3 regions of the Streptomyces sp. SD31 genome follow, and region 2 is predicted to be linked to each of the others. Evidence: riboswitches for the same ligand, from Rfam matches in the RefSeq annotation. Region 2 holds a riboswitch; each other region holds the start of a gene.

Region 1 (9,718 bases), on a different contig from region 2:
GCCGTCGGTCAGGCCGTGGAAGGTGACCAGCTCGGCGTCCACGGAGTAACCGTCGTGGAAGCGCAGCGGGACCCGGACGCGGGCGCGCTGGGTGGCGGCGGCGGTGAAGTCGGGCATGCGGGATCTCCGGGTTCCGTACGTGGGCCGGCTGCTTCAGATTTGAAGCAGCTCCTCGGTGCAGGACCCTACCCCATGCTTTAAATTTGAAGCAACAAGTTTGTCGCCCGCGTCACAGGCCGGTCGGACTCGGGCCTCGTTGCTCCTGCCCCACGACTCTTGCCTCCCGACTCCTGCCTCACGAACAGGACTTGCCGGAGCGCCGCCGCCAGGGCACGTCGTCGGCGGTGGCGTGCGCGTCCTCTCCCTGGAAGCCCTCGGCGACCGCGGTGAAGATCTCCTCCAGCTGTCGGACCTGCTCCGGGGTCAGCCGGTCGAAGAGCAGCGCCCGTACGGTCTCCACGTGCCCCGGAGCCGTGCGCTCCAGGACGCGCATCCCTTCCTCGGTGATCGCCGCGATGCTGCCGCGCTTGTCCCAGCGGCAGTCCTCGCGCCGCACCAGCCCGTCCTTCTCCAGGCGCGTCACGGCGTACGTCAGCCGGCTGCGGGTGATCTTCAGCCCTTCCGCGAGATCGGTCATGCGCAACCGGCGCTCCGGAGTCTCGGACAGGGTGGCGAGGATGGAGTAATACAGATGGGGCATGCCGGCTTCCTGCTGGAGCTGCCGGTCCAGCGCGTCCTCCACGAGGGCGGCGGAGGCGATGTAGGCGCGCCAGGCGCGCTGCTCCTCGGGAGTGAGCCAGCGAGTCGTCATGCCCCCAGTGTAGGTTTGTTTCAAACTTGAACCAAGCCCGAGTTTCCCCGACCGAGCCGGAGAGCGCGCCGATGCCGTCGTACCCCTACGTCCTGCTGTCCGCCGCGGTCTCGCTGGACGGCTACCTCGACGACACCACCCCCGAGCGCCTGCTCCTCTCCAGCCCGGCCGACTTCGACCGCGTCGACGAGGTACGGGCCTCCGTGGACGCGATCCTCATCGGTGCCGGCACGATCCGGGCGGACAATCCCCGGCTGCTGGTGAACTCGGCCGAGCGGCGGGCCGCGCGGGTGGCGGCGGGCAAACCGGCGTATCCGCTGAAGGTCACGGTCAGCGCGTCCGGCGAACTGGATCCGGCGGCGAACTTCTGGCACACGGGCGGCGAGAAGATCGTCTATACGACGGAGAAGGGCGCGGAGCGGCTGCGGCGGACGCCGGTCGCGGCGGACGTGGTCGCACTGGGCGCGGACCTGGACTGGCGGGGGCTGCTGGAGCACCTGGGCGAGGTGCGCGGCGTCGAGCGGCTGATGGTCGAGGGCGGCGGCACGATCCACACGCAGCTGCTACAACAGGGCCTCGCGGACGAGGTGCAGCTGGTGCTGGCGCCGCTGTTCGTCGGGGACCCGGACGCACCGCGGCTGTTCGGGCCGGGTGGGTATCAGGGCGGCCGGCTCCGGCTGCTGGAGGCGCGACGGATCGAGGACGTCGTCCTGATGCGCTACGAGCCGACGGCGCCCGGCGTCGGCACTCTTCCCTCCGCCGCGGATCGGCACTGGCTGGCACTGGCGTGTGACCTGGCGGCGCAGTGCCCGCCGTCGAAGACCGCCTTCAGCGTCGGGGCGGTGGTCGTGGCGGCCGACGGCACGGAGCTGGCGCGGGGGCACTCCAGGGAGGGCGGCGATCCCGTGGTGCATGCGGAGGAGGCGGCGCTGGCGAAGATCGCGACCGGTGATCCGAGGCTGGCGTCGGCGACCGTATACAGCAGCCTGGAGCCGTGCACCCGGCGGGCCTCCCGGCCGGCGCCCTGCGCGCGGCTGATCCTGGAAGCGGGGGTGCGGCGGGTGGTGACGGCTTGGCGGGAGCCGGACACGTTCGTGGTGGGCGCCGACGGGAGCGGGCTGCTGGCGGGGGAGGGGGTGGATGTCCTGGTCATGCCGGAGTACGAGAATCGGGCAAAAGCCCCGAATGGTCACCTGCTGCCGTGGCGCCGGTAAAGGCGTGTGCTTTCTGTCCTGCGGATGGCGTACTATTGAGTCATCGCCGCGGGGTGGAGCAGCTCGGTAGCTCGCTGGGCTCATAACCCAGAGGTCGCAGGTTCAAATCCTGTCCCCGCTACTGAAAGCTCAGGGCCGGAACCAATTGGTTCCGGCCCTGAGTGTTTTCTCGACGATTTTCCGACTCGCTTCCCGCCCCCCACTTCGGCAGCAGCCCTGGTGAGGTGGGATGAACGGCGGATCTCGTACGCGCGCCGGTCCGTCCGGCTGCTCTGCGTCCTGCGGGGCGGCATGGCGCACGACCTGGCTCTCATGGCCGTACGACGGCCTTGATCGTTGTCACCGGATGTGATCGGCTGACTGCCCTCCGCATAACAACTGACATACCGTCAATACCTGTGTGGTTCCTGAGTCCCGGCCAACTCGCCCGATTTAGGCCGCTCATGACCCGTAAGTCCGGGCGAAATTAGTTAATGATCAAGTGGAACAGCTTGGAATCCGCACCCCGCGTCTATTAACGTTCGATAACGCAGCGCGGTCGTCCCAGCCGTCACAAGAGGCGGCTCCGTGCGCACGCGCCGAATCCCGCAAGGGAACCGGGGAACCACCACCTTGGGGTGAATCGCATGGATGCCGCCGTGAACTCACGGCCGGTATACGCGCGTAGGAGACCTTCCTGCTCCGAACCCGTCAGCTAACCCGGTAGGCGAGAAGGAAGGAAAGGAGCACGCCCACGTGGCGTCCAACAGGCCTGCCCAGCAAGCCCCGTTCGTGCCGAGCCAACGCGGTACCGACAGCTTCGGCTACGACCGCTACCGCACCGACGAGGGCCCGTTGGAGGAGTGGAACCCCACTGCGGAATCCATTCGTCCCGTACGCGGCAGGCATCGCGTCTCCAAGCAGCGCGGCGGGGGACTCGCCCGCAGCTCCACGGTTCTCGGCGTCGGTGTCATAGCCGCCGTCGGCGCGGGCGGCATGGCCAGCGCGAACAGCGGCAAGCCGCCGGTCGCCATCACCATGCCGGACCTGCCGCTGATCTCCGACGACTCCGCCGAGCCCGCCGAGGACACGGCCACCGCCCTCAGCACCATGGGCACGGCGACCGAGGAGACCGCGCAGGGCACCACCGACGCCGGCGAGGCGCTGCGCAGCCGGATCATCGCGCAGGCCGAGCTGCAGCAGGACCAGATCGACGACAAGGCCGCCGCGGCCGCCGTCGCCGCCGCCGAGAAGGAGGCCGCCGCCGCGGCCGCCAAGGCGGAGAAGGAAGCCGAGGCCAAGGCCGCCGCCGCGAAGGCCAAGGCCGAGGAGGAGGCCCGCAAGAAGGCCGAGGCCGAGCGCCTCGCCGAGCTGGCCAAGCAGTTCACGCTGCCGACCTCCTCGTACACCATCACCTCGACCTTCGGTCAGGCCGGCGCCTACTGGTCCTCCGGCTACCACACGGGCCTCGACTTCGCCGCCCCCACCGGCACGCTGATCAAGGCGGTTCACTCCGGCACGATCACCTTCGCCGGCTGGGACGGGTCGTACGGCTACAAGACGGTGCTCACCCTCGACGACGGCACCGAGCTCTGGTACGCGCACCAGTCCTCGATCAGCGTGAGCGTCGGCCAGAAGGTCAACACGGGCGACGTCATCGGACGCGTGGGCGCCACGGGCAACGTGACCGGTGCGCACCTGCACCTGGAGGTGCACCCCGACGGCAGCACGAGCGGCATCGACCCGCTGGTGTGGCTGCGCGGCAAGGGGCTCACGCCCTGAGGTTCCCCCACGTCTGATCCCCGGCGGTCCTGACGGCAACCCCCGACGTCAGGGCTGCCGGTTTCCGGAGCGCCGGGGTCCGCTTGTTTACGGGAACTTTGCGGCGGGCGTGGAAGAGCGCCCTCCGCCAAGGGCGTTGATATGGAGCATGACTGCTTCCCTGCGCAAGCTCGGCTCCTCCGACCTAGAGGTCTTCCCGCTCTCCCTCGGCGGCAACGTCTTCGGCTGGACCGCCGACGAGACCCAGTCCTTCGCCGTCCTCGACGCCTACGCGGCGGCGGGCGGCAACTTCATCGACACGGCCGACTCGTACTCGGCGTGGGTCGAGGGCAACGTGGGCGGCGAGTCCGAGACCATCATCGGCAGCTGGCTGAAGGCGCGCGGCAACCGGGACGACGTCGTGATCGCCACGAAGGTCAGCCAGCACCCCGACTTCCAGGGCCTGACCGCGGCCAACATCAAGGCGGCCGCGGACGCCTCCCTGCGCCGCCTCGGCACCGACCACATCGACCTCTACTACACCCACTTCGACAAGCCGGAAGTGCCGGTCGAGGAGATCATCGGCGCCCTGGACGACCTGGTGAAGGCCGGCAAGGTCCGGCACATCGCCGCGTCCAACATCTCGGCGGAACGGCTGGCGGCCTCCCTCGCCTTCTCCGACCGCGAGGGCCTGGCCCGCTACGTCGCCCTCCAGCCCCACTACAACCTGGTCTCCCGCGACACCTACGAGGGCGAGCTCCAGAACCTCGCCGAACGGGAGGGCCTCGCGGCGGTCCCGTACTACGCCCTCGCGTCCGGCTTCCTCACGGGCAAGTACCGCGCCGACACGGCGGTACAGAGCCCGCGCGCCCAGGGCGCCGGCAAGTACCTGGAGACAGAGCGTGGCCGACGGGTGCTGGCCGCGCTCGACGAGGTCGCCCAGGCCCATGAGGCCCCGGTGGCCACGGTGGCCCTGGCCTGGCTGGCGACCCAGCCGACGGTAGCCGCCCCGATCGCCTCGGCCCGGACACTCGAACAGCTGCCGGCGCTGCTGGGGGTGGCGGAACTGAGGCTGACGGACGAGGAACTGGGGAAGCTGACGGAGGCCTCGGCCTGAGCACTGAGGATCACTCCCCGGCGCCGGCCCAGGGGGCGGCAGCCCCCTGGCGGGTTGAAGGGGCGGAGCGCCTTCAGGATGGGACGGGTAAGGGCGGCGGGGGCGAGCCAACCACTCCGCCCCCCGACGCTCACGTCCGATACGGGTTGTACGCGGGATACGGCGCCGTCCCGTACCTGGGCCCGTACGGCTGCCCATACGACGGCCAGTAAACCGGCACCGGCGCCCCATACCCGTACGCCGACCAAGCCTGCGCGGCCCCCGCATGCTCAAGCGCCGGCCGCGCCAGCTCCCGACGCCGCCACAACTCGTGCAGCAACTCCCGTTCCCGTACGGCGAAGTCGGCCCCGGCCCGCCCGCGCCGCCCCCGATGCCGCAGGAAGGCCAACGACGTGGCGTACGCCTCGTACTGCGCCACCCCCCGAGCCGCAGCCCGCCCCCCACGGCGCCGCGCATACTGCCGTGCCATCCGCCTGGCCCGCATCGAGCCGAGCACGAAGGGCTCGCCCGGCGTCAGCCACCCGGCGACGACATAGGCGGGCAGCTCCTCGCGCACGGTCCGCAGCTCACGCTGCCGGGTCCAGATCACCAGCCACGTCAGCAGCCCGAACGCGGGCACCATGAAGGCCGCGTACACGGCGAAGAACCCGAACTCCCCGAAGGCCGACGAGCCGTTCCACAGCGCGTGCATGCCCATGGCGAGCAGCAGCCCGGAGAGGGGAAGGAGGACGCGCCGCGCATGCTGCCGCTCGCCCGACAGGGCGGCGATGCCGAAGCCGATGCCGGTGAGGACCGTGAAGAGGGGGTGCGCGAAGGGCGACATGATCACCCGGACGAAGAAGGTCGCCGCGGTCACGGAGGCGATACCGCTGTCGCCGGAGAGCTGGTCGGTACCGAAGGCGGTGCCGAGGTAGAGGATGTTCTCGGTGAAGGCGAAGCCGGTGGCGGTGACCCCCGCTATCACCACGCCGTCGACTATCCCGGTGAAGTCCCGTCGGCGGAAGAGGAAGACGAGCAGGACGGCGGCGGCCTTCGCGGTCTCCTCCACGACGGGCGCTATGACCGTCGCGCCGAGGGTGTCCGCGTGCGACGGGTCGGCCGTCGCGGTCGCTATCCATCTGGTCGCGAAACTGTTGGCGACGATCGCTATCAGCGCCGCCGCGCAGGCGCCCCAGGCGAACGAGAACAGCAGATTGCGCCAGGGCCCCGGCTCGACCCGGTCCAGCCACCGGAAGGAGGCGACGAGCAGCGGCACGGGCAGGATGGCGAGTCCGAGCCCGACCAGGAACCCTTCGGTGCCGGTCTGCTCACGTACCAGGGCGAGGATGACCAGCCCGGAGAGCGCGAGCAGCGTGCTGAGCGCGCCATAACGCACCCACCGCTTCTGCCACCAGTGCGCGTGCCGCCGTGCGCCGCTGGTGGGGCCGGTGGGGGGCGTCGGGTACGGGGGACAGGTGGCCACGGCATTGACCCTAACGAGGCAGGGGCGCCGCCCGCAGCAGCGCGAGGGGCTCTGGCGCCGGTGGGGGTTTCTTCGGTGCTCTGCTGTAAATGCTCTTGTCGGTGCTGTTCGTCCGGTCGTCGGCCGGATGCTCTTCCCGCCCGGTCGTCCACCGGATGCTCTTCCCACCCGGTCGTCCACCGGATGTTCGTCCCATCCGGTCGTCCGCCGGACGTTCTTCCGCTGCTCCTACCGCTGTACGCGCCGGAAGAGCAGGTCGTTCACCACATGACCCTTGTCCAGTCCCTGCCCCTCGAAACGGGTCAGCGGCCGGAACGGGGGACGGGGCGCGAAACCGCCGTCGTCCTGGGTGTTCTCGAAGGCGGGGTGCGCGGTCAGCACTTCGAGCATCTGTTCGGCGTACGGCTCCCAGTCGGTGGCGCAGTGCACGAGGGCACCGGGCTTCAGCCGGGTCGCGGCGAGGCCGAGGAACTCGGGCTGGATGAGCCGCCGCTTGTGGTGCCGCTTCTTGGGCCAGGGGTCGGGGAAGTAGACGCGCAGCCCGTCGAGCGAGTCGGGCGGGAGCATCTCGCGCAGCAGGATGATGGCGTCCCCGTTGCCGACCCGGATGTTGGACAGCCCGTTCTGGTCGGCCAGATTGAGCAGGTTGCCCTGCCCGGGGGTGTGGACGTCGACGGCGAGGATGTTGGTGCCGGGGTCGGCGGCGGCCATCTGGGCCGTGGCCTCCCCCATCCCGAAGCCGATCTCCAGCACGACGGGGTTGTCGTTCCCGAACAGCTCGGCGAGGTCCACGACGCCCCGGCCGTCGATGTCGAGCCCCCACTTGGGCCACAGCCGCTGCAAGGCGTCCGCCTGCCCCGCGGTCACCCGGCTCCGCCGCGGCTGGAAGCTCCGGATCCGCCGCTCGAAGTGCGACCCGGCGGGGTCGGGCCTGGGCCCGTCCGGGAACCGGGGCTCACCCTTGGCCCGGGTGTGCCGAACCGAGACACCGGGGACGTGGCCGGAGTGGTCCTCGCCGGGAATGCCGGGAATGCCGGGCTGACCGGGGGTACCGGGCCGGGAGACGTCGGGGGCGTTGAGGGAGTCAGACACAGTGGGGTCGATTTTACGTGCTCCGCACGACCACCCTCCGGGCCGCGACCGTCACGGCCGGCACCCTCGCGCCCCCCTCGGCCGCTCAAGCCTCCCCGAGCACCGCCAACGCTCTGCGCGCCACCTCCCGCCCGATCGGCAGCGAAGCCGTCGCCGCAGGGCTCGGCGCGTTCAGCACATGCACCGCCCTCGGCCCCTCCCGGATCAGGAAGTCGTCCACCAGCGTTCCGTCCCGCAACACCGCCTGCGCCCGCACCCCGGCCGCCGCGGGCACCAGATCATCCGCCGTCACCGCCGGCAACAGCCTGCGCACCGCCACGCCGAACGCACCCTTGGACACCGACCGCCGCAGCTCCCCGGCCCCGTACCGCCAGTGCCGCCGCGCCATCCGCCACACCCCGGGCCACGCCACCGTCGCCCCGGCCTCCCGCGGCCGTACCACGCCCCAGCTGTAGCCCTCCCGGGCCAGCGCCGGCACCGCGTTGGGCCCGATGTGCACATCCCCATCGATCCCGCGGGTGAGGTGCACTCCGAGGAACGGGAACGCCGGATCCGGCACCGGATACACCAGCCCCCGCACCAGCTCGGGCCGCGCCAGCGAGTAGTACTCCCCCCGGAACGGCACGATCCGCACCTCCGGCTCGTCCCCCGTCATCCGGGCCACCTCGTCGCAGTACAGCCCGGCACAGTTCACCAGCACCCGCCCCCGCACCACGTCCCCGCGCGTGGTCCGTACGGCGACCCCCAGCTCGGCCCGCCGGTCGACGCGCTCGACCTGCGCGCCGTACCGGATCTCCGCCCCCGACGCCTCGGCCAGCTGCCGGGCGACCCCGACGAAGTCGCACACGCCCGTCGTCCCGACGTGTATCGCGGCGAGCCCCCGCACCTCGGGCTCGTACTCCGCGATCTGCGCGGCGCCCAGCTCCCGGACCGGAATCCCGTTCTCCCGCCCGCGCTGCACCAGGGCGTGCAGCCGCGGCAGCTCCTCCCGCTCGGTCGCGACGATCAGCTTGCCGGTGACGGCGTGCGCGATGCCGTATTCCGCGCAGAACTTGACCATCTCGGCGGCGCCCCGCACCGCGTACCGCGCCTTCAGCGACCCCGGTCGGTAGTAGATCCCGCTGTGGATGACCCCGCTGTTGCGCCCCGTCTGATGCCGGGCGGGACCCGGCTCCTTCTCCAGCACGGTCACCCGCGTGCCGGGTGCGGCCCGCGTGATCGCATACGCGGTGGACAGCCCGACGATCCCCCCACCGATCACGAGCACGTCACAGTCGTAGACGATCCCCGGCCGCACCTGCACCACCTCCTGCATCCGATAGTGCACTGCGCCACTGACAACGCGTTCAAACGCAGGAGGGACGGGGCCCTCCGTTCCTCTTCTTGTCCCTGTTCCGGTTCTTGTCCCTGTTCCGGCTCAGGCGGGGGCCATCAACAACGGTCGTGCCCGCTCCCGCAGCTCCACGACCCGCGGCTCGTCCCCGTACGGCTCCAAACGGTGCAGGAGATCCTTCACGTACTCCGTGGTGCGAGCCGACGATATGCGCCCCGCGACCTCCACCGCCCGCACCCCCTGCTCGCACGCCGCATCGAGATTGCCCGACTCGAGCTCGGCCACCGCCGAAACGACGAGCCGCAGTCCGTGCGACCGTACGAACTCCTCCGTCGGCTTCGACAGCGCCTGCTCCGTGAACCGCCGCACCTGCCGCGGCGCCTTCAGGTCCCGGTAGCACTCGGCGGCGTCCGCGGCGAACCGGTCGTAGGAGTAGAACCCGAGCCAGGAGGGATCGTTGTCCCCCTCCCGGGACCGCTCCAGCCACCCCTCCGCCGCCTTCAGCGCCGCGCCGGCCGCCTGCGCGTCACCGGCGCGCGCGTGCGCGCGTGCCTCGACGAGCCGGAAGAAGCTCATGGTGCGGGCCGTGGCGAGCCCCCGGTTGCGTTCCAGGGCGGCCTGGGCGAGGTCGACGCCCTCGTCGCCGAAGCCCCGGTAGGTCGCCTGGAGCGACATCGACGCCAGGACGTACCCGCCCAGGGGCACGTCGGCGGCCGCGCGCGCGAGGCGCAGTGCCTGGATGTAGTACCGCTGGGCGGCCTCCTGCTGCCCGGTGTCGAAGGCCATCCACCCGGCGAGACGTGTGAGCTCGGCACTCGCCCCGAACAGGGCCCGGCCCACCTCGTCGGAGTACGAGCCGAGCAGCAGCGGTGCCGCCTCCACCCGTAAGCACTCGGGCACCATGGACGAACGCCAGTCGCCGCCTCCGTACTTGGAGTCCCAGCGCCTG
Region 2 (9,718 bases):
GCGGCGCGCGGCCGTCGCCGGCGCCAACGGCTCGGGATACCGGGCGACTTCCGCGATCGTCACGGCACCGGCGAGTCGCGCGACCTCCTCGGCGTCGCCGCGCTCGTCCGGCCGTACGCCCGTCTGCGCGGCCTTCAGTACCGCCACCGACCGGCCCGCCGCCACGGCGGCCGCGGCGACCGCGGCCGTCGTGACCGTCTTGCCGACCTCCGTGCCCGTTCCCGTGATCACCAGTACCGGCATCTCAGCCCTCCCGCGCCGCCGCGCACACCGCGCGGGCGATCAGTGCCACGTCCGCGTCACCCGTGACGTACGGCGGCATCGTGTAGACGAGGTCGCGGAACGGCCGCAGCCACACGCCCTCACGTACGGCGGCGGCGGTCGCCGCCTGCATGTCCACGTCGTGATCGAGTTGTACGACCCCGATGGCGCCGAGGACTCGGACATCCTTCACGCCCGGAATGTCCGACGCGTCGGCCAGCCCTTCCCGCAGCCCCGCCTCGATCCGTTTGACCTCGGCCAACCAGTCCTGGCCGAGCAGCAGCTCGATCGAGGCGCAGGCGACCGCGGCCGCCAGCGGGTTGCCCATGAAGGTCGGGCCGTGGGCCAGCACCGGAACCTCGCCCCGCGAGATCCCGTCGGCCACCCGCGCCGTGCACAAGGTGGCGGCCATCGTCATGTAGCCGCCGGTCAGCGCCTTGCCCACGCACATCACATCCGGCGTCACCGCCGCGTGCTCCGCCGCGAACAGCGCGCCCGTGCGCCCGAACCCGGTCGCGATCTCGTCGAACACCAGCAGTACGTCGTGCGCGTCGCACGCCTCCCGCAGCACCCGCAGATACGTGGGGGAGTGGAACCGCATCCCGCCCGCGCCCTGCACCACCGGCTCGACGATCACCGCGGCCAGTTCGTCGGCGTGCCGCGCGATCAGCGACCGCAGATGGTCGGCGTACGACTCCTCGTACTCTGTCGGCGGCGGGTCCGCGAACACCTGGCGCTGGAGCACGCCGGTCCACAGCTCGTGCATCCCGCCCTCGGGGTCGCACACCGACATCGGCTGCCAGGTGTCCCCGTGGTAGCCGCCGCGCCAGGTCAGCAGCCGCTGCTTGCCGGGGCGGCCCAGCGAACGCCAGTACTGCAGGCACATCTTGACCGCGACCTCGACCGACACCGACCCGGAGTCGGCGAGGAAGACATGCTCCAGGCCGTCGGGCGACATGTCGACAAGGAGCTTCGCCAGGCGTACGGCGGGCTCGTGCGTGAGCCCGCCGAACATGACGTGGCTCATGCGCGACAGCTGCTCGCGCGCGGCCTCGTTGAGCACCGGGTGGTTGTAGCCGTGGATCGCCGACCACCAGGACGACATGCCGTCGACCAGCTCGCCCGAGCCGTCCGCCAACTTCAGCCGCACCCCGCCGGCCGACTCCACGACCAGCGGCTCGATGCGGCCGGGCATGGGGCCGTACGGGTGCCAGACGTGCCGCCGGTCGAGCTCCAGCAGCTCGGGCACGGTCAGGTCGGGCATGGGGTGCGGGTCAGGCATTGGGCGCGAGGTCCGTTCCGGCGCCCCGACGGCGTACGGCGACCAGGTCGGTGCGCGGCTCGGTGGAGACCGGCGCGGCAGCGGCCGTACCGCACACACCGCCACCCTCGTGCGACCCGCACCCGGCACCGTCGTGCCCACCGCACCCGGCGCTCTCCTGGGACCCGCAGCCCGCGCTCTCGTGCGAGCCGCAGCCGCCCCCGGCCGTCACCCGGTGCTCCGGCAGCGTCACCTCGTCGGCGCCCTCCACCTCGAAGCCGGCGTCCGCGATCATCTCCAGGTCGGCCTTGCCCGCCTGGCCCTCGCTGGTGAGGTAGTCGCCGAGGAAGATGGAGTTGGCCAGGTGCAGGGCGAGCGGCTGCATGGAGCGCAGATGCACCTCACGGCCGCCCGCGATGCGCACCTCGACGTCCGGGCACACGAACCGCACCATCGCCAGGATCCGCAGACAGCGCTGCGGGGTGAGGTTCCACTCCTTGGCCAGCGGGGTGCCCTCGAACGGGATCAGGAAGTTGACCGGCACCGAGTCCGGGTCCAGCTCACGCAGGGAGTAGACGACGTCGACCAGGTCCTCGTCGCTCTCGCCCATGCCCGCGATGAGGCCGGAGCAGGCGGACAGACCGGCCGCGTGCGCCTTCTGCACGGTGTCGACACGGTCGGCGTAGGTGTGCGTGGTCGTGATGTCCCCGTACGTGGACTCCGAGGTGTTGAGGTTGTGGTTGTACGCATCCGCGCCCGCCTCGCGCAGCCGCTCCGCCTGGCCGTCGGAGAGCAGACCGAGACAGGCGCACACCTCGACGCCCTCGTTCTGGTCCTTGATCGCCTTGATGGTGTCGGAGACCCGGTCCACATCACGGTCGGTCGGGCCGCGCCCGGACGCCACCAGACAGACCCGCTTGGCGCCACCCGCCAAACCGGCGGCAGCGGCCTGCGAGGCCTCGTCCGGCTTGAGCCAGGTGTACTTCAGGATGCCGGCGGTGGAGCCGAGCCGCTGGGAACAGTAGGAGCAGTCCTCCGGGCACAGGCCCGACTTGAGGTTGACGAGATAGTTGAGTTTCACCCGTCGGCCGAACCACTGCCGGCGTACCTTGCCGGCCGCGGCCACCACATCGAGCAGGTCGTCGTCGGAAGTGGCGAGGACGGCCAAGGCTTCCTCGCGGGTCGGCAGCTCGCGCCGAAGCCCCTTGTCCACCAGCGTGTTCAGCAGGTCCATGGGAGCTGATCCTGACGTACGGAGGGGCTCCGAGCCAAGGAGACTTCGGACAACCCTGTCACTTCGATGTGTGGGTATTGCCACACCGTGCGCCGTCGGTCGTGCGACTAGTGTCTGTGCACTGCCTACAAAAGCCCGGAGGAGCCATGGCGTTCGGCTGGATCGACGAGCAGGCGGAGCTGCGCCGCCGCGCCGGACTCGTACGGAGCCTGCGCCCCCGCCCCGCCGACTCGCCGCTCCTCGACCTCGCGAGCAACGACTACCTGGGCCTGGCCCACCATCCCGAGGTCACCGAGGGCGCGGCGCGGGCCGCCCGGACATGGGGCGGCGGTGCGACCGGATCCCGGCTCGTCACCGGCACGACGGAGCTGCACACCGAGCTGGAGCGCGAGCTGGCCGACTTCTGCGGCTTCGAGGCGGCGCTGGTCTTCTCGTCCGGCTACGCGGCCAACCTCGCCGCGGTCACGGCGTTGGCGCCACACGGCTCGTTCATCGTCTCCGACGCGGGGAACCACGCCTCGCTGATCGACGGCTGCCGACTGGCGCGCGGGACCACACAGGTCGTCGCGCACGCCGAACCGGACGCCGTGCGCAAGGCGCTGCAGACGCACGACGGGCCCGCCGTCGTCGTGTCCGACACCGTCTTCTCGGTCGACGGCGACGCCGCCCCGCTGGGCGGGCTCGCCGAGGTGAGCCGGGAACACGGTGCCGGGCTGGTCGTCGACGACGCCCACGGCCTCGGCGTGCTCGGCGACGGCGGCCGCGGCGCCCCGCACGCGGCGGGACTCGCGGGCGCCGATGACGTCGTCGTGACGGTCACGCTGTCCAAGTCGCTCGGCAGCCAGGGCGGAGCCGTCCTCGGCCCGGCCCGGGTGATCGACCACCTGGTCAACGCGGCCCGGACGTTCATCTTCGACACGGGCCTCGCCCCCGCCGCGGCCGGCTCGGCCCTGGCGGCACTGAGACTGCTGCGCCGCGAGCCCGAGCGTGCGGCGCGAGCCCGCACGGTCGCGAACGAACTGCACACCCGGCTGACAGCCGCGGGCATGGAAGCCGTACGTCCGGACGCCGCCGTGGTCTCCGTGCGCGCGCCGTCCCCCGAAGAGGCCGTGCGGTGGGCGGCCGAGTGCCGGGCGGCAGGCCTCGCCGTGGGCTGCTTCCGTCCTCCTTCCGTCCCCGACGGCATCTCACGGCTGAGGCTGACCGCCCGCGCGGACCTCTCCGAGGGGCAGATCGAACGCGCTGTACGGGTCATCGGCGAGACACGACCATGAGTCGGCGTGACACGGCCCTGCCGCCGCACCTGGCGTAACTGATCAGAGTTGGTCAGAACTGATCGGAATGGTCAAGGGTGAATGGTCAGGACTGGAACGCGGTCGTGAAGCCCGCCCAGCTCTCGGGGGAGAAGAGCAGCGCGGGTCCGGCCGGGTCCTTGGAGTCGCGCACGGCGAGCAGTCCGGTCCAGGGACCGGAGTGCGGCCGTGCCGTCTCGACACAGTTGTTCGCTCCCGTGCTGTAGCTGCTGCGCAGCCATCGCACGCCTTGCAGGTCGGTGGTGGAAGGGACGTTCCGAGGCAGTGCGGTCATGGTGCCTCCTTACGCGCCGCCGCCTATCGCGGCGATGCAATCCAGCGATTCCTCGGGCGAAAGGGCGTGGATCCGAAGGGCGTTGAAGGCCTCCGTGTAGGCCTGGAGGTCTTCTTTCCGTTCGAGGTAGAGGCTACTCGTCAAGTGGTCGAGAACAACCACATCCAGATCAGAAGTGCGCGAAAATGAGAAGATAACGAAAGGCCCGGTGATGCCGATGTGCTCCCCGGCCGCGAACGGCAGGACCTGCAGCCGGACTTGGGGCAGTCGCGCCGCCTCCATCAGCCGCCTCAGCTGCCGCGCCATCACCGCCGGCCCGCCGATCTCCCGGCGCAACACCGCCTCGTCGAGCACCGCGCTCAGTTGCAACGGCGGATCGCCGTGCAACACGTCCTGCCTGGCCAGACGGACCGCGACCAGCGCGTCGAGCCGTTCGTCGTCGGCGTCGTCCAACCCGCCCACTGCGGCCCGCGTCACCGCCCGGGCGTACTCCGGCGTCTGAAGCAGCCCGGGCACCACGGACGTCTCCAGCGTGCGCATCGCGCTCGCCTGGGACTCCAGGCTGATGAAGTCCCGGTACGTCGGCGGCAGCACTCCGCGGTACGCGTGCCACCAGTGATGCCGCCCGCCACCCTCGTCCGATCCCGCCAACACCAGCAGCAACTCCCGCAGTTGGGAGTCCTGTACGCCGTAGGCGTCGAGCAGTAACCGCACATCGGCCGGTTTCACCCCGCTGGCGCCGGTCTCGATCCGGCTCACCTTGGACTGGTGCCAGCCCACCAGCCGGGCCGCCTCACCACTGGTGAGCCCGGCCCCGGTGCGCAACGCACGCAGTTCCGCGCCCAGTTTCCGGCGGCGCACCGCGGGACCGTGCTGCATGGGCAACTCCTTACTCCAACCGAGCCGCCCAAATACGCTCTGCCGTCGCAGAGTTCACCGCTTCGAGCGACAGATATATGCATATCTTGGTGGATCGGCACCCTGACGGCCCTGGTAATGGCAGTCTGGCGACGAAGCACCAGTCCGGGACCGTACTCGAACCATCCGCTCCGTGTCGGACTGCGGTCCCGTTGGGAAAGGGACGACGTCGCCATGGCAGATCACCTGGAAGCATCCGTCACTCTGCCGAGCGATCCAGCCTCGGTCTCCGCGGCCCGGGCCTATGTGGTCACCACCCTCGCGGAGTGGGGACTGCCACCGGACACGGAAACGGCCGACACCATCCGGCTGATCGTCTCCGAACTCACCACCAACGCCGTACAGCACACCCTCGGACAGTCACCCACCTTCACGGTGGACCTCGAACTCGACCGTGACGAACACCTGCGCATCGGCGTCACCGACAGCCACCCGCGCTTCCCCAAGCGGCTGCCGGCCGCCGTCCAGCAGGACAACGGCCGTGGCCTGGTCATCATCCGCTGGCTGACCGCGGAGTGCGGCGGCAAGCTGAGAGTGCGGCCCACCCGCGAGGGCGGCAAGACCGTCTCCATCGAACTGCCGTGGACGGCGGCCGCGGAGCCGGTGCCGGTCGTGGGACAGCAAGAGCCGTAACCCTCACGGCTGCTGCGACTGCCCGGCCCGTCCGAACGTGCCGCGCAGCAGCGCCCGGAAGGCGTCCGCGGCGGGAGCCGCCTCGTCACTGCGGAACGCGACCGAGATCGTACGGCGCAGCTCGCCGCCCTCCAGCGCCCGCACCCCGACCGGCGTGACCGACGTGCGCGCCACCATCTCCGGTACGACCGCGACCCCGAGCCCCGCGCTGGCCAGCGCGCACACCAGGAGGTACCCCGGCGTCGGGACCAGGACCGAGGGCGTGGCCCCGGCCCGGGCCAGCACCGCCTCGACGCCCCGCCGGGCCGGAGCGTCCGGCGCCATGCTGATCAGCGGCTGCCCCGCGAGCTCGGTCAGCGGCAGCCGTGCGGCCCCGCTGGTGAGGGCGTGGCCCGGAGCGGACACCAGGACCAGCTCCTCGACGAGGATCGGCTCGGCGCCGACGGAGGACGGGAGCGGGACCGGGTCGCCGGGTGCGTAGGCGTGCGTCAGCGCCAGATCGACCTCGCCGGCCGCGACGGCGGCGACACCGGCCGACGGCTCGTAGTCGGCGACCGTCAGCTCCACCTCCGGATGCGCCCGGCGGAACGCGCTGAGGGCCGGCGGCAGCAGATGGATGCCCGCGGTCTGGAAGGTGCCGAGCCGGAGGGTGCCGCCCGTCAGGCCGGTCAGCCGGGCCAGTTCGTGCCGGGCCCGGTCGAGTTCGTCGAGCACCCGCCGCGCCCGGGCCACCAGCAACTCGCCCGCACCGGTCAGCCGCGCCCCGCGGTGGTGCCGCACCAGAAGGGCGGTACCCGCCTCGCGCTCCAGCTTGGCCAGCTGCTGGGAGAGCGCGGGCGTGGTGTAGCCCAGGCGCTCGGCGGCCCGGGTGATCGAACCCGCCTCGGCGACCGCCACCAAGGCGGCGAGGCGGGTCGGGTCGTACATGGTTGGGTCCCTTTCGAGCGCGGTGCCGACGGGTGACTGCCTGAGGATGTCTGCCTAAGGCTGTCTGCCTAAGGATGCCTGCCTAAAGCATTGCTTAAGGCATACCCAGAATATTCGAAATACCTGCTGAAGGCTCCCGCACGGCAGGCTGGCCGCATGGACGCTCAGCTCATCGCCTTCACCGGGGTCTCCGCCGGCCTGGTCGCCATGCCCGGGGCCGACTTCACCGTCGTCGTACGCAACGCCCTCGTCTCCCGCCGGGCCGGCATCGCCTGTGCGCTCGGGATCGGGGCCGGGCTGCTGGTCCATGTGACGCTGGCGGTGGTGGGAGTCGCCGCGGTCCTGGCCGCCGTACCGGCGCTGTTGCGCGCGCTCCAGGTGGTGGGCGGCGTCTATGTGCTCTATCTGGGCGTCCAGGCGCTGCGGCAGCGGCACCCGCAAGGGGAGGGCGCGCAGGAGGATTCCACCGCGCGACCGCTGCGGCAGGGCTTCGTCACCAACGCCCTCAATCCGAAGGCGTCGCTCACGTTCCTCAGCGTGCTGCCGCAGTTCGTGCCGGCGGGCGCCCCGGCGCTGCCCCGGACGCTGCTGCTCGCGCTGATCGTGCTCGCGATCGCGCTCGTCTGGTTCCAGGTCGTCGCCCTGCTGGTGGACCGGCTCGGCAGGTGGCTGCGCCGACCTCGCGTCGCCCGGGCGGTCACGACCGTCACCGGCGCCGCGCTGACGGCCTTCGGCGTGGCACTCCTCGCAGGGCCCCTGGTGGCCGTCTGACGCCCTTTCCGGCGACTGGCCCTCCATCCGGTGCCCGGGGGCGGTGACAGCGCGTCAGGCTGCCGTCACCGCCCCCGGGAAGGTCACTTGACCCGGCCGTACCAAACGCTCCTGGTCCAGATCTTCTGCAGCCGCACGACGTCCCCGCTCTTGGGGGAGTGCCAGATCTTTCCCTTCCCGGCGTAGATGCCGACGTGGTAGACGTTCGACCCCGAGTGGAAGAACACCAGGTCTCCGGCCTTGCGGTTGCCGGCGGAGATGTGGCGGGTCTTGTTGTACTGCTGGGCCGCCGTACGGGGCAGCTTCTTGCCGGCCTTCTTGTACGAGTACAGCGTGAGCCCGGAGCAGTCGAACCTGTGCGGACCTGTGGCGCCCCACTTGTACGGGGAGCCCTTTTTGGAGGCCGCGATCTGAAGTGCCTTGGTCGCCGGCGTGGCGGCTTCGGCCTCCGAGGCGAAGCCGGGCGCCACGATCGAGCCGCCCACTGCGGCGATGGTGAGAGCCGAGGCCGTACCGGCTCGGGCCATGAGCGACGGGACACGATTGAGCGCAGTCATGCGCAACCCTTCGTCAGCCGCCTGTGAAGGATGACCTGTCGGATTCGGGCTGGCGAAGTTGCCCGGCCGCGTTGCCGCGGCTTCACCCCAAGGGTTGCTCGGATCGAACGAACGTCCGCTCCGGCGACCCGTCTTGCTCGGGTCCTCCACTCCTGCCGATCCACTCCTGTCGACCGGTCATCCGGGCGGCGGCAGGACTCGGCGTCCGCCCGGACCGCCCCGCCGCTGTGGCGGGGGCTTGTCGTCAGACAGGGATCTTGACGCACGGATGAACGAAAAACCCAACGGAACCGGGGATTTGTGGCGTTACTCACCACTCGCCCGTTCGGGTGGACACCCCCGTGTTCGACCGGGTGTCCAGGTACTCGACGAGCCCCGGACCAGCGATGGAGCGTCCCATTCCGCTTTGGGGTCATGCCTGTTGCGCAACCTGAAGGGCGCGTAAAAGGGCAGGTTGCTACGCCGAAAGTGGGTAAGCCTTTTGGTTCGTTTCGACGTCCATCCGGACGCCTCGCTCGTGGGCCGAGGCGTCCGGAATCGTTCTGTACGAGTCGTCAACTGTCGGAGCGCGGCAACACCCTGACGCGGGCCGTGCGGCGTTCCCCGTCCAGCACGCGCAGCGCACGCGCCAGCGTGGGGGAGTGCAGCTCGGTCTCGCCCCGCTGGTGCATCAGCGCCAGCGCGTCCCGCAGCTCGGTCGCCTTGCCGACGAGCGCCTGGGCGGCGCGCAGTCCGCGGTAGGTGTCTCCGTGCCGCGTCGGGTTGATCCGGCCGAGCAGGTCCACCACATCGAGATAACGGTCGATCAACTCCCCCTCCGCACGCGTCAGTGCGGGCAGCGGCGGCAACTCGGGTGGAAGCACCGGTCGATCACCGCCCCGTGGGCGGGGCGAGGGTGGCCTTGCGGCTGGGGATGATCCGGTCCACCAGGCCGTACTCCACGGCGCCCTGCGCGTCCAGGATCTTGTCCCGCTCGATGTCGGCGCTGACCTGCTCGTGGCTGCGCCCGGTGTGCCGGACGAGCAGTTCCTCGAGGCGGGTCCGAATGCGCGTCAGCTCGTCGGCCTGGATGGCGAGATCGCTCGCCTGGCCCTCGACCGGCTCGGGCAGCGCCGGCTGGTGGATCACCATGCGGGCACCCGGCAGCGCGAACCGCTTCCCCGGCGTGCCCCCGGCCAGCAGCACCGCGGCGGCGGAACCGGCCTGGCCCAGGCAGATCGTCTCCACGTCGCAGGTGACGTACTGCATCGTGTCGTAGATCGCCGTCATGGCGCTGAACGAGCCGCCGGGCGAGTTGATGTACAGCGAGATGTCCCGGTCGGGTTCCTTGTGCTCCAGATACATGAACTGCGCCATCACGTCGTTCGCCGAGGTCTCGTCGACCTGTGTGCCGAGGAAGACGATCCGCTCCTCCAGCAGCTTCGAGTACGGGTCCTGCGTCTTGGTGCCGGAACTCGTGCGTTCGGTGAACTCGGGCAGGACATAGCGGGCGGTCGGTCGGGTCATGGCTCACGCTCCCTTGGCGGGGTGCCTGTAAAAAATGTACAGGACGTACATGACGTAATGTGG
Region 3 (9,718 bases), on a different contig from region 2:
GAAGTGGGCGAACAACGGGATTCGGGGGAATCCGGTGGCAAGCGCGGTGGAGAGGTGCAGCAGCCAGTCGTGGCGGGCCTGGGCGTGGCCACGCTCATGGGTGAGGACGGCGTCGAGCTGGTGGTCGGTCAGGCGGCGCAGGGCGCCCGTGGTGACGATGAGCTGGGGCGGGCTGCCAGGCATCCACCAGGCGTCGGGATACTCGTCCTCCAGCACCAGGAGCGGGCCGCGCGCCGAGCCGAGGCCGGCGGGCAGGTCGGGGGCGCGTTCGCGCAGGTGGGCCCTGGCCTGGCCGCGTCGCCGGCGCGCCTCGACGAGCTCGCGGGCCAGCATCGCGGTCGTCCAGGCGGCCCCGCAGGCCAGCAGCACGCTGAGGGTGGCCGCCCAGGCGGGCGCGGCCGAGAGGTCGTACGCCTCGGTCACCGACGGCGGCGCCGGAGCGAAGAGCTGGGCGCGTACCGCGCCGAAGAATGCGGCGGTTCCCAGGGCCAGGGCCGTCAGGCAGCACAGCAGGACGGTGGCGACCAGGCACTGCCACACCCAGAGCGCGACCACGGGTTCCTGTTCGGGCCAGGTGGCCCGGGTCAGCGCTCGGGGGACGGGTACGGCGGCCGTCAGGGCGACGATGCTCAACAGGAGCAGGCAGACGGTCATGCCAAGGGCTCCGGATCCTGGTCAGGGAAGGTGCGGGGGCGGCTGTACGGGGCGGTGGGCGAGGAACACACCCTCCGCCGCCAGTCAGTATGACGGCGACGGCCGCCGGAGTCAGGGGGTAGGAGCCGCCGAACTCGCCTGCGGGCACCGTGCGGACGCCGACATGGACGCCATCCGGCAGCCCGGCATCGCCGTGCGCCACGGCCTACGCGCGCAGCGCCTCCCGGACCGCCGTCATCACCTCCGTGTCGTCCGCCCCCAGCGCACGCGCCTGATCTGCGAACTGCCGCGCAAGGGCAGCCAGTTCGGCGCGATCCGGACGGTGGACGCCCGCGGGGAGGGGGGCGACGCGGGTGCCCGCGCCTCGCCGGGTGCGGATCAGGGACGCTGTCTCCAGTTCGCGGTACGCCCGTGCCACGGTGCCCGTGGCGAGCCCCAGGTCGGCTGCCAACTGCCGCACCGTCGGCAGACGTTCGCCCTCCGAAAGGCGGCCGGTGGAGATCAGGGCGGCGAGCTGGGCGCGGATCTGTTCGTACGGCGGGACCGGGCTGGTCGTGTCGACGCGCAGGCCTGCCCCGCTCATCGGCGGCCGGTTCCGCCGGCGCCGGCCCGACGGCCCCGCCATGCCGTCGCCCGCGGCGAGATGATCGTGAACAGGCACCACGGCGCCATGAGCAGGGCCAGCAGGCCCAGCGGCCACAGCACCACGTTCGCGGCGGTCCCCACGGCACCGTCGCAGGTCGTGCTCATCAGCGCGCCCGATGCCGTCGACGCCGCGCCCAGCAGGGACGACGAGACCACCAGGCCCCAGGCGGCGACGATCGCCAACGTCCGGTCGCGACGGGACTGTTCGTCGCCGGGGCGGGTCGCGATGCGCCGCAGGGACCAGCCGCAGGCGGCCGTGGACAGAGCGAGGGAGGCCAGGATGGGAAGGCCGTAGTAGAGGCCGGGCCACGGTGAGTGCGACTCGGTCACGCCCCGGCACGTCACCGTGAGCGCGCGTCCCGCACGGCCCAGGTCGTCCGACGACGCCACCGCGGCCGCGGCCGTCAGCAGGACGACCAGTGCGGCCGCGAGGCCGAGCAGCAGGGGAGTCATCCGGGGCGGTACGTAGTCGCGGACCCGGCGTGGAGTGAGGACCGCCGTGCGTACGGCACCCCGGCGCGGCGCGGTCAGTGCGTCGCCCAGCAGCACCCCCGCCACCGCGCACAGACCGAAGGCGAGGATGGCGTAGAGGGAGCCCTCCCCGTTGTCCAGGGGCAACAGCCAGCGGGAGGCCAGCACTCCGACGGCCAGGCCCGTCCAGCGGGCGTAGCGGTCGACGGGTGCGCGGGACGCGGGCGCCGACGCGGAAGGGCGCGAACCGAGTTCGAGCATGACAGACACAGACCCCCGTGGAGACGACATGAACGCAGACATGCACGCAGAACATGTACGCAGACTTGTACTCACCGCTTGTATCAAGCGGTGAGTACAAGATGCGCCCTCCTGGCGCTTTGTGTCAACTGCTTGCTACAACTCGCCCGGTGACCTCCCCCAGCCCCACCCGGGCACCGCCCGGCCCCGGCGCCCAGGCGGACAGTGTCACCACGTCGCCGTCCTCCAGGAACGTCCGCTTGCCGTCCGGGAGTTCGAGGGCGTCGCGCCCGTTCCACGTCAGCTCCAGCAGTGACCCGCGCTCGCGTTCCGTCGGGCCGCTCACCGTGCCCGAGCCGTACAGGTCGCCGGTGCGCAGCGAGGCGCCGTTCACCGTCATGTGGGCGAGTTGCTGGGCGGCCGTCCAGTACATGGTGGAGAACGGGGGCTCGGAGACCACGTGGCCGTTGATCGAAACGGAGATCCGCAGGTCGTAGCCGCCGGGTTCCGTCTCGGAGCCCGAGTCGTCCAGGTACGGCAGCAGCGGGTGCGTCCGCTCCGGCGGCGCCACACGTGCCTCATCGAGCGCGTCCAGCGGGGTGATCCACGCCGACACCGAGGTGGCGAAGGACTTGCCGAGGAACGGACCGAGGGGGACGTACTCCCAGGCCTGGAGGTCGCGTGCCGACCAGTCGTTCAACAGGCAGAGGCCGAAGACGTGTTCCCGGAAGTCGCCCAGCGCCACCGGCTTGCCCATCTGCGACGGCACGCCGACCACGAAGCCGACCTCGGCCTCGATGTCCAGGCGGACCGACGGGCCGAAGACCGGGGCCGGGTCGGCGGCGGCCTTGCGCTGGCCGGACGGTCGTACGACATCCGTGCCGGAGACGACGACCGTGCCCGAGCGGCCGTGGTAACCGATCGGCAGGTGCTTCCAGTTGGGGGTCAGGGAGTCCGCCGCGTCGGGGCGGAAGATCTGGCCGACGTTCCGGGCGTGGTTCTCGGAGGCGTAGAAGTCGACGTAGTCCGCGACCTCGAAGGGGAGGTGCAGGGTCACTGAGGACAGCGGGTGGAGGAGGTCCGCGATGGCCTCCTGGTGCGCCGGGACCGTCACCCACGCCGTCAGCGCGCGCCGTACGTCCGACCAGGTGGTGTGGCCCGCGGCGAGCAGCGGGTTCAGCGAGTCCTGCGCGAGCAGCGGGGCGTACGGCGAGCCGAGCGCGTACGCCGCCTTGCCCGCGTCGAGGACGTGGTCGCCGAGCCGGACGCCGACCCGGTGTGCGGAGTCCGAGCCGGGGAGGGAGAAGACGCCGTACGGAAGGTTGTGCGTGCCGAAGGGGTCGCCCTCGGGGAGATCGAAGGGGGGCATGGGGTGCTGCCTCACTCTCATACGCTCCGTATGCCATTGCCATGTGGTCGGGCACACGTTACGGGTGAGTCGCCTGTCTTGGGCAGTGCGGAGCCCGCGTCGCCGAAGTCGACGAATCTCCTGGTCGGGGCAGTCGGCCGACGTGTGTCCAACCGCACGGACATCACCGTCAAGGAGCTTGCGAGCACCACGTGGGGGTGAAATCGCAAAAGGGGGAGGGCAGTTGCGGCGTGGAAGGGAAAGCGGAAACAGCAGCGGAACCGGAACTGATGTCAACGCATGTGAACACAGCAGCCGTCCGGTTCGCATCGAGTCGATGGGGCGTCCTGTCCGTATTCTCTGATCATGGCCCCACCCATCGCATATTCACTCATTGCCACTGACCTGGACGGGACGCTGCTGCGCGGCGACGACACGCTCTCGGACCGGTCCCTCGACGCGCTCGCGCTGGTGGCGGCGGCCGGTGCCCAGCACCTCGTCGTGACGGGGCGGCCGGCGCCCAGAGTGCGGCCGCTCCTCGATGTCCTGGGCAGCACGGGGCTCGCGGTGTGCGGACAGGGCGCGCAGTTGTACGACGCCGGCGCGGACCGTCTGCTCTGGTCCATCACCCTGGACCGGGAGTTGGCGGAGACCGCGCTCGGCAAGATCGAGGCCGAGGTCGGGGAGGTATACGCGGCCGTCGACCAGGACGGCGTCGACGGGCTCACGCTCATCGAACCCGGGTACCTGATGCCCCACCCCACCCTGCCCGCCGTACGCGTCCGGCACCGCGACGACCTGTGGTGCGAGCCGATCAGCAAGGTGCTGCTACGGCATCCCACCCTGTCCGACGACGAGTTGGCGGCGACGGCGCGCGCGGTGGTCGGTTCTCTCGCCACGGTCACCATGTCGGGGCCCGGCACCGTCGAACTCCAGCCATGCGGCGTCACCAAGGCGACCGGTCTGGCGCTCGCCGCCGAGCATCTCGGTCTCGGCGCGCACCAGACCATCGCCTTCGGTGACATGCCCAACGACATCCCGATGTTCGACTGGGCCGCCCGCGGCGTCGCGATGGCCAACGCGCACCCCGAACTCAAGGCGGTCGCCGACGAGATCACCCTCTCGAACGAGGACGACGGCATTGCCGTCGTCCTCGAGAGGCTGTTCACGGGGATCTTGACCGATATCGCCCAGTGAGGGTCTTCAGCGAGAGCTCTTAGTAAGGGCCGTTCACGTTGTCGATCGAGCCGTACCGCGCGGCCGCGTAGTTGCACGCGGCCGTGATGTTCGCGACCGGATCGAAGGGGTCGTAGACCGTCCCCGGGACGTGGTAGGCCGCGAAGGTGGGGTCGATGACCTGCAGGAGGCCCTTGGACGGCGTGCCCGCCGCCGCGTTGGAGTCCCAGTTGTTGATGGCGGCCGGGTTGCCCGACGACTCGCGCATCACGTTGCGGTAAATGCCGTCGTACGACCCGGGGATTCCGTTTTGCGCCATGATGTCCAGCGCGTTGCGGATCCAGCCGTCGAGGTTGTCCGGGTACGACTTCACGGAGGCCGTGGTGGCGTGGGCGACGGCGGACTTCTTGGCCGGTGCGGACGTCTTCTCGGCCTTCTTGCTCGCCGTGGCGGCCTTCGTCGCCCGGACCTTCAGGTCGACGCCCGGGTGGATCAGCCGGGGGTTGTCGCCGATGGACTTGCGGTTGTCCTTGTAGAGCTGCCGCCAGCCACCCTGCGCGTCGTACCGGTCCGCGATGCCGTAGAGCGTGTCGCCCTTCTTCGTGGTGTACGTGACGGACTTGGCCTTCGCTGCGGATGGCGCGGACTGTGGTGCCGACTGCGCGACGGCGGGGGCCTGGGCCGGCTGTGCGGCGCTCGCGGTGGTCGCGCTCAGGAGCGGGAGCGCGAGGGCTGCGGTACCGGTTCCGGCTGCGACGACGTGGCGGGTGAGCGGGTTGGTTCTGGGGCGGCGGTGCTTGCCTCGGGCCATGGCGCTGTTCCTCTCCGACGCCTGCGAGGTGAGCTGTCGGGTTCGGGCGGGAGATGCCCGGCCGCGCCGCCGTGCGGTAGCGCGAACTTCACCCCGAGCCGGTTCGGTGCGCCATCAAGGCGTCCGGTCCGGCGACTTACCTGGGTCCCCCGCTCCTGCCGTGCGTGAGTGAGTGCGTGGGTGGGTGGCTCGGGCGGCGGCAGGATTCGGCGTCCGCCCGACTGAGCGGGAACGTATGCGAGAGCACACGCCCGGAACAAGTGCCATGGTCACCTGTCATGCCGGTTGACCATGGTCTGATGCGTATGGGGTGCTTGATCCTTTGCGGTTGCCAAGCCTCAACTTGCGCTTGACGCAAGGAAGGAAGGGGGTGGGTCCGGTGGGGCGTGCGACTGGGTGCGAGTGACCCAATTCACTGGCGTCCACAAGAGCGGCAAATCGGGCAATGGCTCCAACTCGTCGTCAACCGGCCGTCCGTTGGGTCTGTTTCTCCCATGTCCGGTGGAATAGCACCTCTTCGTCCTTCGCGCAGATGGCCTCGTTGAAGGTGATGAAATGCCCCTTTTCGCAGCTGATCTGCGAGCACGTCCGCACTGTCACGTTCCATGCCGTCTTCGGGCGGTGCAACCGGATCGACCAGTCCGAGCGGGTACGGGCCGACAACCCGAGCGAGTACGGGCCGACAAGAGGTACGACTCGTCGATGGTGTACGTCTCCAGCGCGTCCTCGGTGAACTCCAGGCCGTCGGGGTACACGCGCGTGCCGCCGTACCGGGGGTCGACCTCCAGGCGCCACTCGCCCTTGGCGACGTCCCGCACGACGAGCCGCTCGGGGCGCGGTTCGTCCAGCGTGATGGGGGAGTTCACGCCGAGCGGCTCCGCCTGCTCCGGTTCCTCGAAGGTGATCACCGTGTCGTCCGCTGATTCGTCCAACGCGCGCAGGCGTACCGGAAGTTCCAGGGAGCTGCCTGCCGGTTCCAGCGTGAAGCCCGCCGCCGAGTCCGGCTGGAGCCAGACCCACGGCCAGTACGCGGAGGAGACGGCGAGGCGGATGCGGTGACCGGGCGGGAAGGCGTGGCCGATGCCGTGCAGCTCGAAGGTGACGGCCTCGGTGGCACCCCGCTCCCACGGCACCGTACGGTCCCGGCCGTGGCGCGCCGACAGGTTCAGCACGCCACGCGTGACCAGGGTCGAGGCGCCGTCGGGTGCCACGTCGCAGAGCCGGGCGACGACCTGCCCGCTCGGCACCTCCGAGGTCAGCCGCAATCGCACCTTCGGTCGTCCCAACACCCATCCCAACACCCAGGTCACCTCACCCACTTCGAAGTCGAAGCAAGCCGATCGCGCGTCCTCCTCCCGCTGGTCGGGCGGCAGGTCGGCGTCATTGCAGAAGGGGAAGAAGCGGCCGGCGTCGATACCGGTGTGCATGGGGGAGCGCGCGTGGACGGGCGCGCCCTGGCAGGCGTACGTCACGCCCCGCACGTGGGGAGAGGGCCAGGCCGGCTCGCCCACCCAGCGGCCCGGCAGCGTGGGGTACACCGTGGCCGGGCGGTGGGAGTCGCTGACGTAGACGCGCGGCAGGGGGTCGGACAGACGCCGGTGTCCTCGCCCTTCAGCCAGTGGTCCCACCGGCGCAGCGTCTCCTGGAGGAAGCCGATCGCCGGGCCCGGCGGCAGGCCCCGGTCCGGGACTGGTGCGACCAAGGGCCGATCAGGCCGCGGACGCGGTCGGCGGGCAGGTGCTCGACGAGGCGCAGGACCGTGTCGCGGTACGGGTCGTGCCGGCCGCCCACCGCGAGTACGGCGGCGTCGATCGCGCCGTAGTCCTCGCAGACGCTGCCGTGGCGCCAGTAGTCGTCGCGGGTCTGATGGCCGAGCCAGGTGTGCAGGAACGGTTCGACGGATTCCAGCCGCCCCAGCCACATGTCCCGCCAGGCGTCGCCGACATACAGCGGGTCCGGTGGGCGGGCGACGAAGGCGAGCATGGTCGACGCCCAGGCGTGCATGTCGACGGCGAGGACGGAACCTCCGAGGTAGTGCGCGTCGTTGTCATAGCGATCGTCCGTCGAGCGGACCGTGACGATCGCCTTGAGCGGCTCGGGCGCGAGGGCCGCGATCTGGAGGGAGTTGAAGCCGTCCCGGGAGATGCCGAACGTGCCGACCCTGCCGTTGCACCAGGGTTGGGCCGCCAGCCAGTTGACCACCTCGACCCCGTCGGCTAGCTCCGTCGCCGAGTACTCGTCCCTCCGCATGCCCTCGCTGTTGCCGTGCCCCGGATGTCCACGCGCACGGAGGCGTAGCCGTGGCCGGCGTACCGGGGGTGGCGTTGGTGGTCGCGGCGTGCGGTCCCAGTAGGTCAGGCGGTACGGCAGGTATTCGAGGAGCGCCGGTACGGGCTCGTCCGTCAGTGGGCGCCACACGCGCGCGTACAGCAGAGTCCCGTCCTGGAGCGGGATCCAGATGTCCTCGTGATTCGTCTCGTGGGGGAAGGACGTACGGATGTGCATGAGCGGGATCCCCGTCTGGTCGGTGCGCCCGGTGCGCCCGGTGCGACGTGTCCGGTCGGTGCATGGGGTGCGTCGTGTCCGGTCGGCGCTCGGGATGCGTTGTGTCGGGCCAGTGCACGGTGTGCGTGGTGTCCGGTCAGTGCACTGGGCGCATCGTGCGGCGCAGCCAGGGTGCCGCGGCCGTCATGGCCAGTCCGGCGGCCACCGCGATCGCGCCGTTGAGGCCGAGGTAGGCGGGCTGGGAGACGTCGTCGTAGAGCTTGACCGCTTGGGCCTGGATGCCGTTGGCGAGGGCCAGGGACAGGAACCAGAGGGACATGGTCTGACCGGCGAAGGCGGCCGGGGCGAGCTTGCTCGTGGCCGACATGCCGGAGGTCTCCAGGAGGATGTCGCCGAGGTCGAGCAGCAGGTACGAACCCACGATCCACCAGACGGAGACGAGGTGGTCGTCGGAGGAGTGGTCAGGCGGCCCCGAGGCCGGCAGCGCCGTCAGGAGGAAGGACAGGCCGCCGAGTACGACCCCTATCGCGATCTTGTTGGAGGCGTGCGGCTGTCCGTGCCCCATCCGGACCCCCAGCGCGGCGACGACTGGCGCGAGGGTGACCTCGAAGGCGCCGAGGGCGGAGGCGTACCAGCCGGCGGGGAAGTCGAAGCCGAGGATCGATGTCTCGGCGTCCGTCGAGGACGGCAGCGTCATCGTCGAGTACGCCTGGAAGGGGATGAGGTCGAAGACCGCCGAGGCGGGGGAGAGGACGCTGTACGGGCGGAGACGACCGCGTTCCTCGGGGGTCACGCGCGGGCCGGCGAACATCACCGCGAAGTAGACGGCCGGGGCGATCACGGAGACGAGGGTCAGCAGGTCTACGAAGCGGTCCATGGTGAGTCGGCCGGCGGCGGCGAGGAGGACGGCGACCGCGGCGGTGGCGACGAGGCCCGTGGCGATCAGGCGGAGCGCCCGGCGCATGGCCTGCGGGGACAGCGCGAACTCGGCGGTGTGCTTGCGTCCGGCCAGGTGGCGACGGCCGACGACGTACTGCACCAGGCCGAACGTCATGCCGATCGCGGCCGCCCAGAAACCCCGGTGCCAGCCCCTGTGGTCGCCGAGCCAGCCGGTGATCAGCGGGCCCGCGAAGGCGCCGATGTTGATCGCCATGTAGGAGAAGGCGAACCCGGCGTCCCGGCGGTCGTCGTCGGTGCGGTACTGCTTGCCGGCCATGGTGGCGACGTTGGGCTTGAACAGGCCCGTGCCCGCGCTGATCAGGCCGAGGCCGACCCAGGTCATGTCGGCGGTCGGCACCGCCATGGCGTAGTGGCCGCAGGTGATGAGGATGCCGCCCCACAGCACCGCGCGGTACGAGCCGAGGACGCGGTCGGCGAGCCGGCCGCCGGCGACGGTGACCAGATGGACGAGGGTGCCGTAGGCGGCGGAGACGGAGGCCGCGGAGACGGAGGCGGCGGTTCCGGCCGACATGCCCAGCCCGCGGTGGGCGACCGTGTCCGCGAAGTACAGCACGAGGATGGCCTGCATGCCGAGGAACGAGAAGCGCTCCCAGACCTCCAGGCCGGAGAGCGTGAGCAGGCCTCTGGGCCGGCCGAAGACGGCGTGGTCGGAGCGGGTCGGGGGCCGCTCTCGGGCTCGATATCGACTTCGGTTCGGGACACGGACCGGTACTTCCCTATAAGTCGATGGATATCCGGCCTTATCACGTGATCAAAAACATACCGGTCGTGATCCAATACCGCCCATGGTGGACGGGTGGGCGGCATCAGTGATCGAAACGTGACCGGATACGCTGACTTGAGTGATGGCAGCGACCTATCGACAAACCGTGTGACCGCCAGAAGACACCAGCAGACAGGAGACCCCT

Evidence for each region. A riboswitch is a leader RNA that binds a small molecule or an ion and turns the genes downstream of it on or off. The one in region 2 is predicted to bind cyclic di-AMP.
Region 1: linked by a shared signal. The riboswitch ahead of ACTMVF_RS00070 (M23 family metallopeptidase) and the one ahead of ACTMVF_RS32270 (C40 family peptidase) in region 2 are both predicted to bind cyclic di-AMP.
Region 3: linked by a shared signal. The riboswitch ahead of ACTMVF_RS33215 (LysM peptidoglycan-binding domain-containing protein) and the one ahead of ACTMVF_RS32270 (C40 family peptidase) in region 2 are both predicted to bind cyclic di-AMP.

The regions. Positions count from the first base shown of each region.
Region 1 covers NZ_JBQHCX010000001.1:16,525-26,242, reverse strand. Annotated here, with positions in the region: gene ACTMVF_RS00090 (GTP cyclohydrolase II) at 1-117, opposite strand, end outside; gene ACTMVF_RS00085 (MarR family winged helix-turn-helix transcriptional regulator) at 296-811, opposite strand; gene ACTMVF_RS00080 (dihydrofolate reductase family protein) at 883-2,025, shown strand; tRNA gene ACTMVF_RS00075 (tRNA-Met) at 2,073-2,146, shown strand; cyclic di-AMP (ydaO/yuaA leader) riboswitch at 2,592-2,749, shown strand; gene ACTMVF_RS00070 (M23 family metallopeptidase) at 2,761-3,786, shown strand; gene ACTMVF_RS00065 (aldo/keto reductase) at 3,935-4,882, shown strand; gene ACTMVF_RS00060 (PrsW family intramembrane metalloprotease) at 5,013-6,344, opposite strand; gene trmB (tRNA (guanosine(46)-N7)-methyltransferase TrmB) at 6,573-7,436, opposite strand; gene lhgO (L-2-hydroxyglutarate oxidase) at 7,522-8,751, opposite strand; gene ACTMVF_RS00045 (hypothetical protein) at 8,854-9,718, opposite strand, start outside.
Region 2 covers NZ_JBQHCX010000017.1:189,159-198,876, forward strand. Annotated here, with positions in the region: gene bioD (dethiobiotin synthase) at 1-243, opposite strand, end outside; gene ACTMVF_RS32230 (adenosylmethionine--8-amino-7-oxononanoate transaminase) at 245-1,525, opposite strand; gene bioB (biotin synthase BioB) at 1,536-2,756, opposite strand; gene ACTMVF_RS32240 (8-amino-7-oxononanoate synthase) at 2,903-4,030, shown strand; gene ACTMVF_RS32245 (DUF397 domain-containing protein) at 4,116-4,343, opposite strand; gene ACTMVF_RS32250 (helix-turn-helix domain-containing protein) at 4,353-5,222, opposite strand; gene ACTMVF_RS32255 (ATP-binding protein) at 5,436-5,894, shown strand; gene ACTMVF_RS32260 (LysR family transcriptional regulator) at 5,898-6,821, opposite strand; gene ACTMVF_RS32265 (LysE family translocator) at 6,978-7,592, shown strand; gene ACTMVF_RS32270 (C40 family peptidase) at 7,676-8,149, opposite strand; cyclic di-AMP (ydaO/yuaA leader) riboswitch at 8,153-8,285, opposite strand; gene ACTMVF_RS32275 (hypothetical protein) at 8,704-9,012, opposite strand; gene ACTMVF_RS32280 (ATP-dependent Clp protease proteolytic subunit) at 9,020-9,655, opposite strand.
Region 3 covers NZ_JBQHCX010000018.1:133,197-142,914, forward strand. Annotated here, with positions in the region: gene ACTMVF_RS33190 (M56 family metallopeptidase) at 1-654, opposite strand, end outside; gene ACTMVF_RS33195 (GntR family transcriptional regulator) at 860-1,237, opposite strand; gene ACTMVF_RS33200 (hypothetical protein) at 1,234-2,031, opposite strand; gene fahA (fumarylacetoacetase) at 2,156-3,379, opposite strand; gene ACTMVF_RS33210 (HAD family hydrolase) at 3,725-4,555, shown strand; gene ACTMVF_RS33215 (LysM peptidoglycan-binding domain-containing protein) at 4,575-5,345, opposite strand; cyclic di-AMP (ydaO/yuaA leader) riboswitch at 5,351-5,526, opposite strand; gene ACTMVF_RS33220 (CocE/NonD family hydrolase C-terminal non-catalytic domain-containing protein) at 5,942-6,973, opposite strand; gene ACTMVF_RS33225 (CocE/NonD family hydrolase) at 6,957-7,850, opposite strand; partial or broken gene ACTMVF_RS33230 (peptide MFS transporter) at 7,987-9,512, opposite strand.